One region of the Neobacillus sp. B24 genome, then DNA from elsewhere that is predicted to be linked to it. Evidence: predicted binding sites of a transcription regulator. Region 1 holds the regulator's gene; the other holds the start of a gene.
What was found. Region 1 encodes CtsR, which represses protease genes until heat stress. Its sites were predicted from a motif close to ATGGTCAATAAAGGTCAAACA; they were not measured.
Positions count from the first base shown of each region.

Region 1 (7,487 bases):
TACTTTAACTTTTTACGGCCTCACTCAGCGTTAGAAGGTAATGTGCCAGTGGTTAATCCAGAGCTCTTACTGCGACCGAATATGCCTGCACGCTGGACTAAATTAATAGGTTTAGCTCAAGATTGGATCATTGAACAAACAGTCTAACTTTTTGTTTAGCAGAGCCCTTGAACCCACTAGCAACCGGCGAAGCGAACTCTTGACAAACCGAACTTGCCAATGGTTTAAAATGGAAATACCAAGGGCTATTTGGCATGCCTTCTTTTTGTCCCCGTCGCCCTTGATAAAGGAATCTCAAACCATTGGCGTGTTTGTCAAGAGCGGTTGCGGGGCCGACGCACCCAATATGTGGAAAGGAACCTAACCCCTTAAGGAGTTTTCATAGAACTTTTGACACTACCCTGATTTTTCAGATTCCAGTTGGAATCGTTCTCGAATTAATGCTGCTCTTCTTATATCCCTTTCATGCGGCCTTAATGGTCCGCCGGCATACTGCTGTAGAAAACCCGGTTGGGTTAAAATCATTAACTCATTTAATATCGTTTTGGAGATATTTTTGATGTATCCCATGTCAATCCCCAAACGAACATCTGATAAACATCTTGCAGCTTCTTTTGATTCAATGATCCGGCAATTGGTTAAAACCCCTAAGGAACGAAACACTCTATCTTCTAATTGTATGTTAGAAGTTTTCCGTAATGCTTCCCGCGCCGACCTTTCTTGTGAAATGATCTGGCTGACAACCCCCATTAAGTCGCGGCAGATATCCTCTTCCGCCTTTCCGAGTGTAATCTGGTTGGAAATTTGAAAAATGTTCCCCAGCGCTTCACTTCCTTCACCATAAATTCCTCGTACGACGAACCCCAATTGATTTATCGCAGGAATAATCCGGCTGATTTGCTGCGTTAATATTAACCCCGGCAAGTGCATCATTAACGATGCCCGGAGTCCGGTTCCAACGTTAGTAGGACAACTTGTCAGGTAACCCAGTTTTTCATCAAATGCATATTGGAGATGCTGTTCAATCCAGTCATCAATCTCATTGGCCGCTTCCAAGGCTTGCGCCAATTGCAAGCCAGGAAACAAGCACTGGATCCGAATATGATCTTCTTCATTAATCATTATACTGACTTCTTCGTTTTCCGATAATAAAACGGCCCCATGTGGTGAGTCCTCTGACAAATTTGGGCTAATTAGGTGTTTCTCCACTAATACCCGCTTTTGCAGCGGCTGCATTTCATCGATTTTCAACAGTTCCAGTTTCCCGAACTTTGGCAGTGTTCCCTTTTGAAGCAGATTTTCCATATCTGAAATGATCTGTTTTGCTTCCTCATGAGAAAAAAGTGTCGGGAAGTTATAGGCCTCCAGATTCCGCGCCAAGCGAATCCGCGAGCTTAGGACAATATCGGAATCGGGTCCTTCCTCACTCATCCAGGAGCTGACCGCCTGATTTAAAAAACGTTCGAGCGACATCGCTACTCCCCTCCCTCAAGGCTACCTGTCAACCTTTTTTCAAGTTGGCGAATTTCATCGCGAATTCGTGCCGCCTGCTCGAACTCTTCGCGGATGATTGATTCTCTTAAGTTATGTTTCAGTTCCTCAATTTGCTTACGAAGGTGGATACTGCCGCCAATTCGCTTTGGTATTTTTCCATTATGAGTCCAGTTACCGCCGTGAAGGCGCCTTAGTACCGGTTTTAGCTGGTCTTGAAAGGTTTCATAGCAATGAGCACAGCCAAACCGGCCCACTTTTAAAAATTGCGGAAAGGTCATCGAACAATGATGACACTGCAGGATTTCCTCCTGATGGAACGGACTTTTACTAGGCTGTTGAAACGTTGGGTCAATGTTTAGTAAACCGGCTAATAGATTATTAAAGGAAAAGCCCGATTCCCCATTAAACATAAACATTTCACCTTTTTCCTGGGCGCATTTTTCACACAGGTGCACTTCTGTTTTTTCACCGTTAATAATTTTTGTAAAATGAAGCGCTGCAGGCCGTTGGTTGCATTCCTGGCAATTCATTTTCCTCACCTCTGTAAAGGGCATGTGGTTTTGCAGCTGATTATTTAGATACTCGACCAGACATACCCCGGATACTTATTTAGCTAATATGAAATTATAAAATTTTATAATTTCCTAACGCATAAATTCAACTACGCCTCTGTCTTCGTCCTAACGGACTGGCCAATCGGCAAGTTTTCATTTATATTTCAAAGATGTTAACATTGCTTTTAGCATTCTTGCCCGCAATTCATCCCGGTATGGGAGGTCAATATAGAGCACGGAGCGATCAATAACAGACAGCATGATTTTGGCTTCCCGTTTTGTGATGATTTCTTCCTGGACAAGACGAGTGATTACATCCTCCGCACTTGCCTGTGCCACTCGACCGTGAATAAGCGATAGTAAGTGATCGATTAAATCGGCTGAATCATGTGATTCTACTTTTATAATCCGGATATAGCCGCCTCCGCCCCGTTTGCTTTCAACGAGATATCCGCGTTCAATTGTAAAGCGAGTGTTGATTACATAATTAATCTGCGAAGGAACACATTGAAATTTATCAGCCACTTCACTGCGTTTAATTTCAACGATATCCTCTTCACTCATTTCTAAGACTTGTTTCAAGTATTTCTCGATAATATCGGAGATGTTTCTCATTCCGGCTGCGCACCCCCTGTCATCATCTGACTTTGACTATATTTGACATTAATTATACTCAAATTCATGGTGAGATGCAACGATTCACTACTTTATGATTTTCTCCAAATCTTGCGGTTACGAAACGTGGGGATAGTGGGAAAAAACTACTATTTCGTTTAGGATTGGGCACAAAATAATGAATTGAGGGGGGACAAAATGAAAACAATTGGTATATTCCTCAAATATGAGGTGATTGGCGAAGGTGAAGAGGGAAAACATCGGGTATTCTTCATGAATCGGTTCTATTTGCGTATTTCGGGAGCATAAACGGCTGGGTTACTGCTCCAATAGACTCTATTGGCGTAATTTACATGTGGAAATTAGGTGATTTTGTTCAATAAAAATAGACTTAAAAAATTATATCCGCGGTTTTTCTCCGGATATCCGCGAAAAACAAAATATATCCGCGTTAATTTGATTTTTTCCGCGAAAAAACAAATATATCTGCGAAAATCCCAATATATCCGCGAAACTCCTTTTTTCAAAGCCAATTACCTTTTTTAAAAGGACACAAAAAAGACAACCATTTTTTCAGGTTGTCTTTTGTTTGCCCGGCAACGTCCTACTCTCACAGGGGCGCTTGCCCCAACTACCATCGGCGCTGAGAAGCTTAACTTCCGTGTTCGGTATGGGAACGGGTGTGACCTTCTCGCCATAGTTGCCAAACTATTCTTTTGAGGTTTCATTCCCTCAAAACTAGATAATGCAGAAGAAGTTTCAGTAAACCGAATAATCATTTTGACTTGGTTAAGTCCTCGATCGATTAGTATCAGTCAGCTCCACATGTCACCATGCTTCCACCTCTGACCTATCAACCTGATCATCTTTCAGGGATCTTACTAGCTTGACGCTATGGGAAATCTCATCTTGAGGGGGGCTTCATGCTTAGATGCTTTCAGCACTTATCCCGTCCGCACATAGCTACCCAGCGATGCCTTTGGCAAGACAACTGGTACACCAGCGGTGCGTCCATCCCGGTCCTCTCGTACTAAGGACAGCTCCTCTCAAATTTCCTGCGCCCACGACGGATAGGGACCGAACTGTCTCACGACGTTCTGAACCCAGCTCGCGTACCGCTTTAATGGGCGAACAGCCCAACCCTTGGGACCGACTACAGCCCCAGGATGCGATGAGCCGACATCGAGGTGCCAAACCTCCCCGTCGATGTGGACTCTTGGGGGAGATAAGCCTGTTATCCCCGGGGTAGCTTTTATCCGTTGAGCGATGGCCCTTCCATGCGGAACCACCGGATCACTAAGCCCGACTTTCGTCCCTGCTCGACTTGTAGGTCTCGCAGTCAAGCTCCCTTGTGCCTTTACACTCTACGAATGATTTCCAACCATTCTGAGGGAACCTTTGGGCGCCTCCGTTACTCTTTGGGAGGCGACCGCCCCAGTCAAACTGCCCACCTGACACTGTCTCCCACCCCGATAAGGGGTGCGGGTTAGAATTTCAATACAGCCAGGGTAGTATCCCACCGACGCCTCCACCGAAGCTGGCGCTCCGGTTTCTCAGGCTCCTACCTATCCTGTACAAGCTGTACCAAAATTCAATATCAGGCTACAGTAAAGCTCCACGGGGTCTTTCCGTCCTGTCGCGGGTAACCTGCATCTTCACAGGTACTATAATTTCACCGAGTCTCTCGTTGAGACAGTGCCCAGATCGTTACGCCTTTCGTGCGGGTCGGAACTTACCCGACAAGGAATTTCGCTACCTTAGGACCGTTATAGTTACGGCCGCCGTTTACTGGGGCTTCGATTCAGAGCTTCGCTTTTAAGGCTAACCCCTCCTCTTAACCTTCCAGCACCGGGCAGGCGTCAGCCCCTATACTTCGCCTTGCGGCTTCGCAGAGACCTGTGTTTTTGCTAAACAGTCGCCTGGGCCTATTCACTGCGGCTCATCACAGCTATTCACCGTAATGAGCACCCCTTCTCCCGAAGTTACGGGGTCATTTTGCCGAGTTCCTTAACGAGAGTTCTCTCGCTCACCTTAGGATTCTCTCCTCGCCTACCTGTGTCGGTTTGCGGTACGGGCACCTAATATCATCGCTAGAGGCTTTTCTTGGCAGTGTGGAATCAGGAACTTCGGTACTATATTTCCCTCGGCATCACAGCTCAGCCTTTGTGAGAAGCGGATTTTCCTGCTTCTCAGCCTAACTGCTTACACGCGCATAACCAGCAGCGCGCTTACCCTATCCTCCTGCGTCCCCCCATCACTCAAACGATAAAGAGGTGGTACAGGAATATCAACCTGTTGTCCATCGCCTACGCCTTTCGGCCTCGGCTTAGGTCCCGACTAACCCTGAGCGGACGAGCCTTCCTCAGGAAACCTTAGGCATACGGTGGACGGGATTCTCACCCGTCTTTCGCTACTCATACCGGCATTCTCACTTCTAAGCGCTCCACCAGTCCTTACGGTCTAGCTTCAACGCCCTTAGAACGCTCTCCTACCGCGGACACCAGACGGTGTCCACCCACAGCTTCGGTGATACGTTTAGCCCCGGTACATTTTCGGCGCAGAGTCACTCGACCAGTGAGCTATTACGCACTCTTTAAATGGTGGCTGCTTCTAAGCCAACATCCTGGTTGTCTAAGCAACTCCACATCCTTTTCCACTTAACGTATACTTTGGGACCTTAGCTGGTGGTCTGGGCTGTTTCCCTTTTGACTACGGATCTTATCACTCGCAGTCTGACTCCCACGGATAAGTCATTGGCATTCGGAGTTTGTCTGAATTCGGTAACCCGATGAGGGCCCCTAGTCCAAACAGTGCTCTACCTCCAAGACTCTTACTACGTGAGGCTAGCCCTAAAGCTATTTCGGAGAGAACCAGCTATCTCCAAGTTCGATTGGAATTTCTCCGCTACCCACACCTCATCCCCGCACTTTTCAACGTGCGTGGGTTCGGGCCTCCATCCAGTGTTACCTGGACTTCACCCTGGACATGGGTAGATCACCTGGTTTCGGGTCTACGACTACATACTATGACGCCCTATTCAGACTCGCTTTCGCTGCGGCTCCGTCTTTTCAACTTAACCTCGCATGTAATCGTAACTCGCCGGTTCATTCTACAAAAGGCACGCCATTACCCATGAATGGGCTTTGACTACTTGTAGGCACACGGTTTCAGGTACTATTTCACTCCCCTTCCGGGGTGCTTTTCACCTTTCCCTCACGGTACTGGTTCACTATCGGTCACTAGGGAGTATTTAGCCTTGGGAGATGGTCCTCCCTGCTTCCGACCGGATTTCACGTGTCCGGCCGTACTCAGGATCCACTCAGGAGGGAACGAAGTTTCAACTACAGGGCTTTTACCTTCTACGGCTGGCCTTTCCAGGCCGCTTCATTTACCCCGTTCCTTTGTAACTCCATGTTGAGTGTCCTACAACCCCGAAAGGCAAGCCTTTCGGTTTGGGCTGTTCCCGTTTCGCTCGCCGCTACTCAGGGAATCGCGTTTGCTTTCTCTTCCTCCGGGTACTTAGATGTTTCAGTTCCCCGGGTCTGCCTTCCATACCCTATGTATTCAGGTAAAGATACTGCTCCATTACGAGCAGTGGGTTCCCCCATTCGGAAATCTCCGGATCAAAGCTTACTTACAGCTCCCCGAAGCATATCGGTGTTAGTCCCGTCCTTCATCGGCTCCTAGTGCCAAGGCATCCACCGTGCGCCCTTTCTAACTTAACCTAAAAGGTTTTACTCTAACATTCATTAGAGAGAAAAACTAAAATGGCGATCACTCGGTTTTTACTTGGTTACTTCTTCTTACGATTATCTAGTTTTCAAAGAACGAATAAAAAAGCTTTGAGAGAATAATTCCCTCAAAACTAAACAAACAGAAAACAATCAACGTTTTATTAGTCCGTAAGGACTAACGATTCCTTAGAAAGGAGGTGATCCAGCCGCACCTTCCGATACGGCTACCTTGTTACGACTTCACCCCAATCATCTGTCCCACCTTAGGCGGCTGGCTCCTTACGGTTACCCCACCGACTTCGGGTGTTACAAACTCTCGTGGTGTGACGGGCGGTGTGTACAAGGCCCGGGAACGTATTCACCGCGGCATGCTGATCCGCGATTACTAGCGATTCCGGCTTCATGCAGGCGAGTTGCAGCCTGCAATCCGAACTGAGAATGGTTTTATGGGATTGGCTCAACCTCGCGGTTTTGCAGCCCTTTGTACCATCCATTGTAGCACGTGTGTAGCCCAGGTCATAAGGGGCATGATGATTTGACGTCATCCCCACCTTCCTCCGGTTTGTCACCGGCAGTCACCTTAGAGTGCCCAACTAAATGCTGGCAACTAAGATCAAGGGTTGCGCTCGTTGCGGGACTTAACCCAACATCTCACGACACGAGCTGACGACAACCATGCACCACCTGTCACTCTGTCCCCCGAAGGGGAAAGTCCTATCTCTAGGAGTGTCAGAGGATGTCAAGACCTGGTAAGGTTCTTCGCGTTGCTTCGAATTAAACCACATGCTCCACCGCTTGTGCGGGCCCCCGTCAATTCCTTTGAGTTTCAGCCTTGCGGCCGTACTCCCCAGGCGGAGTGCTTAATGCGTTAGCTGCAGCACTAAGGGGCGGAAACCCCCTAACACTTAGCACTCATCGTTTACGGCGTGGACTACCAGGGTATCTAATCCTGTTTGCTCCCCACGCTTTCGCGCCTCAGCGTCAGTTACAGACCAGAAAGCCGCCTTCGCCACTGGTGTTCCTCCACATCTCTACGCATTTCACCGCTACACGTGGAATTCCGCTTTCCTCTTCTGCACTCAAGTCCCCC
Region 1 covers NZ_AP035777.1:93,378-100,864, reverse strand. Annotated here, with positions in the region: gene ACZ43M_RS00530 (IS6 family transposase) at 1-147, shown strand, start outside; gene ACZ43M_RS00525 (protein arginine kinase) at 397-1,473, opposite strand; gene ACZ43M_RS00520 (UvrB/UvrC motif-containing protein) at 1,476-2,024, opposite strand; gene ACZ43M_RS00515 (CtsR family transcriptional regulator) at 2,202-2,663, opposite strand; rRNA gene rrf (5S ribosomal RNA) at 3,255-3,371, opposite strand; rRNA gene ACZ43M_RS00505 (23S ribosomal RNA) at 3,449-6,388, opposite strand; rRNA gene ACZ43M_RS00500 (16S ribosomal RNA) at 6,588-7,487, opposite strand, start outside.

Region 2 (7,487 bases), 1.6 Mb from region 1:
AAAGTACGTTCCTGGCCAAGCATATAGAAATCATATAATGATAAAATAACTGTTCTCTTTGTTGTTGGGTCCACTTCCTCATTGACTAAATTCGTTAAGGTATACTCAGAAAAATTTGCATTTCTGCCGACTTCAAGTCTTTTTTCATCATGATAGGATGTTCGCTCCATATCTCCAATTGACACGCCGCTTACTTCAATCCCGTTATCTAACAGAGATTTACACATTTGAAAGCCGACAAAGTTATAAACGCCCAAAATTACGACCTTGTCCATAAGTTCTTCCTCCTCCAACTTCCTTACTGAATCCTATGCAGATCAATAAGGAAATATTTCACCGGAAGAGGAGGAAGCTTTAAAGGTCATATTCATGATTTTTAAAAAACTTAATGCACACTTTCCCAATCTGTAGTTTTTTTTCTGGAAGAATAAAGGTAGGATTTAGTTTCGGGGTTACTGTAACTTGTTGATATTGCTTGGATTGATTATATAATCGACCTCCTGACAGGATATGAATAATTTTGACCGGGCAGCCATCATCGAGTTTAATAGCATCCTCCATACTGGCTATCCTGCTTTCAATGTCATGTTGATCTTTTTCGTAGGCAGATACTAATTCCCTTATTAACTTCTTATAAAAAAATTTATGTTCCTTCTCTTGTTCAAGATGATATTTCAATGAAAGAATCGGATTAAGCAGCACAACTGACCTAATTTGTTCATTCATTTTCTCCATCAATTGCAGGGCTACCAAAGCCCCCATACCTTCTGCCAAAATATGAATCTTGTTATTTATGATTTCACTGCGAATGATGTGCTGATATAATCTTTGCGCAAGGTCGACGGCACTTTCACTTCCCCAGTTGCGTCCATACAGATTTGAGGAAAAAATGGTGTACCCACTTTCTTTTAAATCTTCAATAATCGTTTGTTTCCCCTCATTTTGCGTCCAGAAGCACTTTCCCTCGTCCACATAATGCCGTTCATCACCGATTACCAAGATCCCAAATCCGGTAGGCTGCTCCGGGTAATAAATAATATTCCATTGGGTATCAATTTGAAAACTGCGAGTTTCCATTGGTATATCTCCTTTTACATATTTCCTCATGATAATGTATGTCATTTCACAAAAGATGCTAGGGACTTCGCCTATTTCCCGGTAATAAATAAAGAAAACGTTTTATATTTTTATTATCATGTGGTAATATTAGAAATGATGTAAAATAGGCAGGTGATATTTAGTGCGTTACTTTTGGACATTTTTCTGGACTTTTCTTTTAGTACAAATGCTTACATATGTAGTTAGTTCCATGTCGGGTGTTGGATTTGATTTTAAGGCGGGGGCTATCGTTTCTGTGATTGTCACTATTCTTATTTACGCCGCTTCTGCGATCATTCCGAATGAACCGGCCAGCAGCAAACATTAGATTTTCAGAAAAGGTCTTCCATGAGTGGAAGACCTTTTTTCATTAGTCTATATTTATATCAACTTCTCCATCATTGACAATGATTTCTGCTCTCGACCCCTCATGCAGCTTTCCGGCAATAATAACCCTGGCAAGCTTGGTTTCGATATTTCTCTGAATATACCGCTTTAACGGGCGCGCACCATAGATAGGATCAAAACCGTTAATGGCAATGAATTCTTTAGCTGCATCATTGATGGAAATTTCAATTTGCTGGTCTTTTAATCTTCCTTGAAGCTCCTTTAACAGCTTCACAACGATATTTTTGATATCGCCCAACGATAATGGCTTAAACAAAATTGTCTCATCAATCCGATTTAAAAATTCCGGACGGAAATGAGCTCTTAACTGGCTTAACACATTTTCCCTAGCCTTCTCTGAAATCCCTTCCTCATCTTCGGCCCTATCGAGCAAAAACTGGGAACCGATATTGGATGTCATAATGATGACGGTGTTTTTAAAGTCAACCACCCTTCCCTGTGAGTCAGTAATCCGGCCATCATCGAGAGCTTGCAGGAGGATATTAAATACTTCCGGATGTGCTTTTTCTATTTCATCCATTAATATCACACAGTACGGCCGCCTTCTAACGGCTTCCGTCAACTGACCTCCTTCTTCATAGCCGACATATCCTGGAGGTGCACCAATGAGACGGGAAACGGCATGCTTTTCCATATATTCGGACATATCGATGCGAATAATATGTTCTTCACTGTCGAACAACGCTTCCGCTAGAGCTTTAGCCAGTTCTGTTTTTCCAACTCCGGTCGGTCCCAAAAATAAAAACGAACCAATTGGTCTGTTGGGGTCTTTGATTCCCGCCCTGGCGCGGAGGACCGCATCTGTTACTAGATTGACCGCTTCATCTTGACCAATAACCCGTTCTTGCAAAATTGATTCCAGCCTGAGCAGCTTTTCACGTTCGCCTTCAACCAGTTTTGCCAGTGGAATGCCTGTCCACCTAGAAATAATATTCGATATTTCTTCGCCGGTTACCTCCTCACGCAGCAAACGATTTTCGGATTGTGTTTCTGTCTCAAGCTCCTTTAATTCTTTTTCAGCTTGCGGGATTCTTCCGTGCCGCAGCTCTGCAGCCCGGTTTAAATCATATCGGTCTTCTGCCTGCTGAAGCTCCCGGCGTAGCTTTTCGATTTGCTCCCGTTTTTCCTGCAATTTTTGGATGGTTTCTTTTTCCCCAAGCCATTTGGCTTTCATACTATTTGCTTGATCCTTTAAATCGGCTAATTCCTTTTGCAGAGTTTCAAGCCTTTGTTTGCTGACTTCATCATGCTCTTTTCTTAAGGCGGCGTCCTCAATTTCAAGTTGCATCACTCTGCGCGTGACTTCATCAAGTTCAGTTGGCATCGAATCGATTTCAGTCCGAATCATCGCACAAGCCTCATCAACTAAATCAATGGCTTTGTCAGGCAAAAAACGGTCAGAAATATAGCGATCTGACAAAGTGGCAGCGATTACTAAAGCATGGTCATGTATTTTTACCCCATGATGGACTTCAAAACGCTCCTTTAAGCCCCGCAAAATGGAAATGGTGTCCTCGACATCAGGTTCTTGGACTAACACTTGCTGAAAGCGCCGTTCCAATGCCGGGTCTTTTTCAATATACTTCCGGTGCTCATCAAGTGTCGTTGCTCCAATACAATGAAGTTCACCCCGTGCGAGCATTGGTTTTAACATATTGCCGGCATCCATGGCACCATCGGTTCTGCCCGCACCGACAATCGTATGAATTTCATCGATAAACAACAGGATTTGCCCTTCGCTTTTTTTGATTTCATTTAAAACGGCTTTCAGTCTTTCTTCAAATTCTCCCCTGAATTTAGCTCCGGCGATCAAGGCGCTCATATCAAGCGAGAAGATGGTTTTATCCTTCAGCCCTTCTGGAACATCCTTGCGAACAATTCGTTGGGCAAGCCCTTCCACAATGGCTGTCTTTCCTACACCCGGTTCGCCGATTAACACTGGATTGTTTTTGGTTTTTCTTGACAGAATCCTAATCACATTGCGGATTTCCGTATCCCTGCCAATCACAGGATCAATTTTTCCTGCCTTTACCTCTGCCACTAAATCCCGGCCATATTTTTTTAATGCTTCATAACCTGTTTCAGGATTTTGTGAAGTCACCCTTTGATTCCCCCTAATTTCTTTAATGGCGGAAAGTATTTTTTCTGGGCTTCCGCCTAATCCTGCAATAATCCTTTTTATTTCAGAATCATTTCCGTTCACAGCGGCCATAAGAATGTGTTCAACCGATAAATACTCGTCACTCAGCTTGGCAGCGAATTCTTCGGCACTTACCAGCAGCTTTTGCAATTTAGAAGTTATATACAGTTTCCCGTGTTCAGCCCCGCTGCCGATCACTTGCGGCTTTTTCCCCATGCTTTCCTTCAAGCGATATTCAACTTTTTCCGGTGAAATCCCAGCCCGTTCCATAATTGAGGCAATCAGACTGTCATCCTGGCCCAATAAAGCCAAAAATAAATGAGGCTCATCTATTTCCTGGTGATTATTTTTAACCGCCAGACTCTGAGCATCCATCATTCCTTTTTGCAGCCTCTCCGTCATTTTGTTTAAGTCCATTTTCTCAACTCCTTATTTGACCTTTCTTGACCTATTTTCTTTATTATATTATAACACTGCGTTGAAAGTAAAATTTAGAAAGAGCCATCCAGGTTTGGATGACTCTTGGTTTTTTACTATTATGGCTTGCGCTGATACGTCCAAACTCGTTCATCGTTTGAGGATTCAGGGAATCTGTCCCCGGCTTTCAGCTTTATTTTTTTCGGATTGATTACATTGCTCCCCGTGTCTCCAACTTCAATATATACGCCATTATTGGGGGCTTTTTGCCCTGAGCGAAACTGACGATTTTGACCCATTCTTTTCCCTCCTTAACGTTACAACTTTATTATTTCCGTTTCCATTCACACCATTATTGGAAGTTCTTTCATGCGTCCTCAAAAAATCTTACGTTATTTTCCAATACCCTTTATTTTTCAACATTTGACGATTGTATGAACTTATTCTACAGATATTGCTAAAGATTCTCCGTTAACAATATAATGATAGTAGAATCTTGTAAAAATATAACATTGGCTGTCATTTGGATAATAGAAAAGTGGCACAAATTCATACAACCTTTTACTAAGATTGATTAACCCGTTAAAGGTGGTTACTCTTATGCAGTTAGTTGAAGAAATACCTGTACAGTTGACACATCTCTTTGAGACGATTCATTATATCAAGAAAATGGAGAAAGGTTGCTTTCTATTCCAAGAAGGGGCAGCTGCAGAAGAAATGTATATCATTCAAAGCGGTATTCTTCAGATTAGTAAAATAATCCCTGACGGCCGCGAGCTTACATTACGCATGTGCTCAGGGGGTGACTTCGTCGGTGAATTACAGTTATTTTCCCCGTCACCTAAATATTTATTGAGTGCACGTGTCATTGAGAGTGGTGAGGTAGCTGTAATCAAACGAGATTTATTTGAAGAAAAGCTTTCACAAGATTTGCCGCTCTCCTTTGAATTTATAAAATGGATGAGCCAGCAATATCGCAAAACACAAACCCGTTTCCGTGACTTGGTGTTACACGGAAAAAAAGGTGCGCTCTACTCCACTCTGATTCGGATCAGCAACAGCTATGGTATACAGACCAATAAAGGCATCTATATTGATTTGCCGCTGACCAATCAGGAATTGGCCAATTTCTGCGGAACATCAAGAGAAGTGGTCAATCGTTTGTTAAGTGACCTAAGAAAGTCTGGCGTAATCTCGATTGAACGAGGCCAGATAACCATTCATGATTTGGATTATTTGAAAACGGAGATTGATTGTGAGGATTGCCCAACGGAAATTTGTAAAGTTGATTAGAATAAAAAAATCGGTCCTGTCAAGGGACCGATTTTTTTGCTGGTATTAGTGAAAATAAAGGATTTGTAGTGCCATAATCACGAAGAATATCGCCGAGTTTACAATTTCGTATATACCAATTTGTTTTGGGGTTAGTTTTTTTCCATAAAAGACGACTGCCCGGACCAAGCTTGGTATATAGGCAAGCGCGACGACCCAAAACCCGAGTACCAGCCATGAAATCACCAAAATAAGGTGATATATCCACGAAACCCACTTAAATTGTAAATTTTTCTTTTCTCTGATCATGGTTTTTACATAAAAAGTACAGCCTGCGAAGAAGAGCATTGAGCCGATAAATGTATATAATAACGTTTCAACTGTAATGTTTCCCCTGCCGAAATAACTGCTGGCCAGCCCAGCAATGGAAAAGGCGCAAATGGCACTGATATCATTCATGAACGCGCGATCTTGGTTAATCGCGGTATAATAGGTATTAATCACAAAGAATGGAAGCATCAGCAGTCCAAAATAGACAATTGTCGGCCGTTCGACCAAAGGTATTAATAGCAGTAACAAAGCAGGTACCAGATAAATTAACGTCCACTTTGTATAAAAAGGAACCTTTTTCTTTTTAAAAAGAAGCAGCATCGGATAGGTTGCCAAATATAATAACAGCCAACCGAGGAAAAACGGGATATGCTGCCAAATAAATCCTCCATTAATGACCCCGAGCCAAAACGGGATAATTAACATTGCCCATGCACCATGCTGTTTTGGTAGAAATATCTTCATCATATTTCACTCCTTAATCCAACTATCTTCACTATAATGGAGCACAGGGGAATAAAGTGTGAATCACATCACAAAAAAACAAAAAAGAGGCCTCAGCCTCTCTCTTCGACACAATTTCTTAATAATTCTACGGTCCACTCCACGCTGTTACCGTCGTTAATATGAAACCTAGGCACATCCAGATCCATTTGGGCCGCAATGTTTTCCCTCAAATCATCCTGCCAATAGATTATGGCTTTAATATTGGTTAGTTCTGATAGCAATGGCAAATCTGCCTCAGTTCTCATCAGTACAACCTTGGGAAATGGTTGATGTTTATACCCCTCAACTAAAATCACATCCGATTCAAAAAAACTCAACAACTCAATTTGGTCCTGCAAACCAATATCGGTTCCCTCTGCCTGGAGAATCATTCTGCCACATCCTTCGACGATCGAAGCGGAGGCACCTGCTGAAAGATGTTTCAGCGAATCCTTATTCTCCTGGACCTCTGGTTTGCCGCCATGGCCGTGATGCTTAATCGTGGCAACAGCGATTCCCGCGGCTCTTAGACCTTGAATTACCTTCAATGTAAAGGTGGTCTTGCCGCTATTTTGATAACCAGCAACCTGAAAAATAATTGGTTTTACCAAGGCCATTCACTGCCGGTTTGGTCTTCAAGCAGCAGCACATCTACTTCACTGCCAGCGGTAAATCCTCTTGTTCCACCGGGCAAAATGGTTAACGAATTGGCTCCAGCCAAGCTCATGATGATATTGGACTTATCTAAGCCGCTTGGGCTTACTTTTAGTCTTCCGTTTTCAATGGATACGGCACTGCGGACAAATCTTGTAAACGGGTTGGCTTTTGGAAAATCAACATCTAGGATAGCAGTTTCTTTTCTTAAATGCGGTTTTTCTGAACATAACATTCTGCGAATAATCGGCCGGGCAAATAATTCAAATCCGACATAACAGGCTGAGGGGTTGCCTGACAATCCGAACAGCAGCTTTCCGTTAAAGTGTGCTACAGTCGTTACGCTTCCCGGCCTCATAGCTACCTTATTAAACAACACTTGAGCATTCAGTTTTTCATAAATTTCCGGAAGATAATCAAAATCGCCAACGGAAACTCCCCCCGTCGTGATTAAAATATCCACTTTGTCTAGTGCAGTTCTAACTGCTTCAAAACAGGTATCAAATTCATCCGGCAGTTTCCCAAAATATTGAACATGAGCACCAACTCGTTCAATTTGAGCCGCAATCATATGCGAATTACTGTTGCGAATTTTCCCTGGTACGAGCGTTTCTTCAACCTCTAGTAGTTCAGTGCCGGTCGCGAATAAGCCAACGGTCGGTTTTTTGGCAACCGGAACATG
Region 2 covers NZ_AP035777.1:1,701,730-1,709,216, reverse strand. Annotated here, with positions in the region: gene ACZ43M_RS08555 (hypothetical protein) at 1-275, opposite strand, end outside; gene ACZ43M_RS08550 (hydrolase) at 355-1,077, opposite strand; gene ACZ43M_RS08545 (YjzD family protein) at 1,241-1,426, shown strand; gene clpB (ATP-dependent chaperone ClpB) at 1,469-4,063, opposite strand; gene ACZ43M_RS08535 (YjzC family protein) at 4,183-4,362, opposite strand; gene ACZ43M_RS08530 (Crp/Fnr family transcriptional regulator) at 4,664-5,356, shown strand; gene ACZ43M_RS08525 (YwiC-like family protein) at 5,402-6,130, opposite strand; gene mobB (molybdopterin-guanine dinucleotide biosynthesis protein B) at 6,223-6,768, opposite strand; gene ACZ43M_RS08515 (molybdopterin molybdotransferase MoeA) at 6,756-7,487, opposite strand, start outside.
Region 2: a site for CtsR is predicted at 4,077-4,097, ahead of clpB (ATP-dependent chaperone ClpB). Genes of this name have one in related genera too.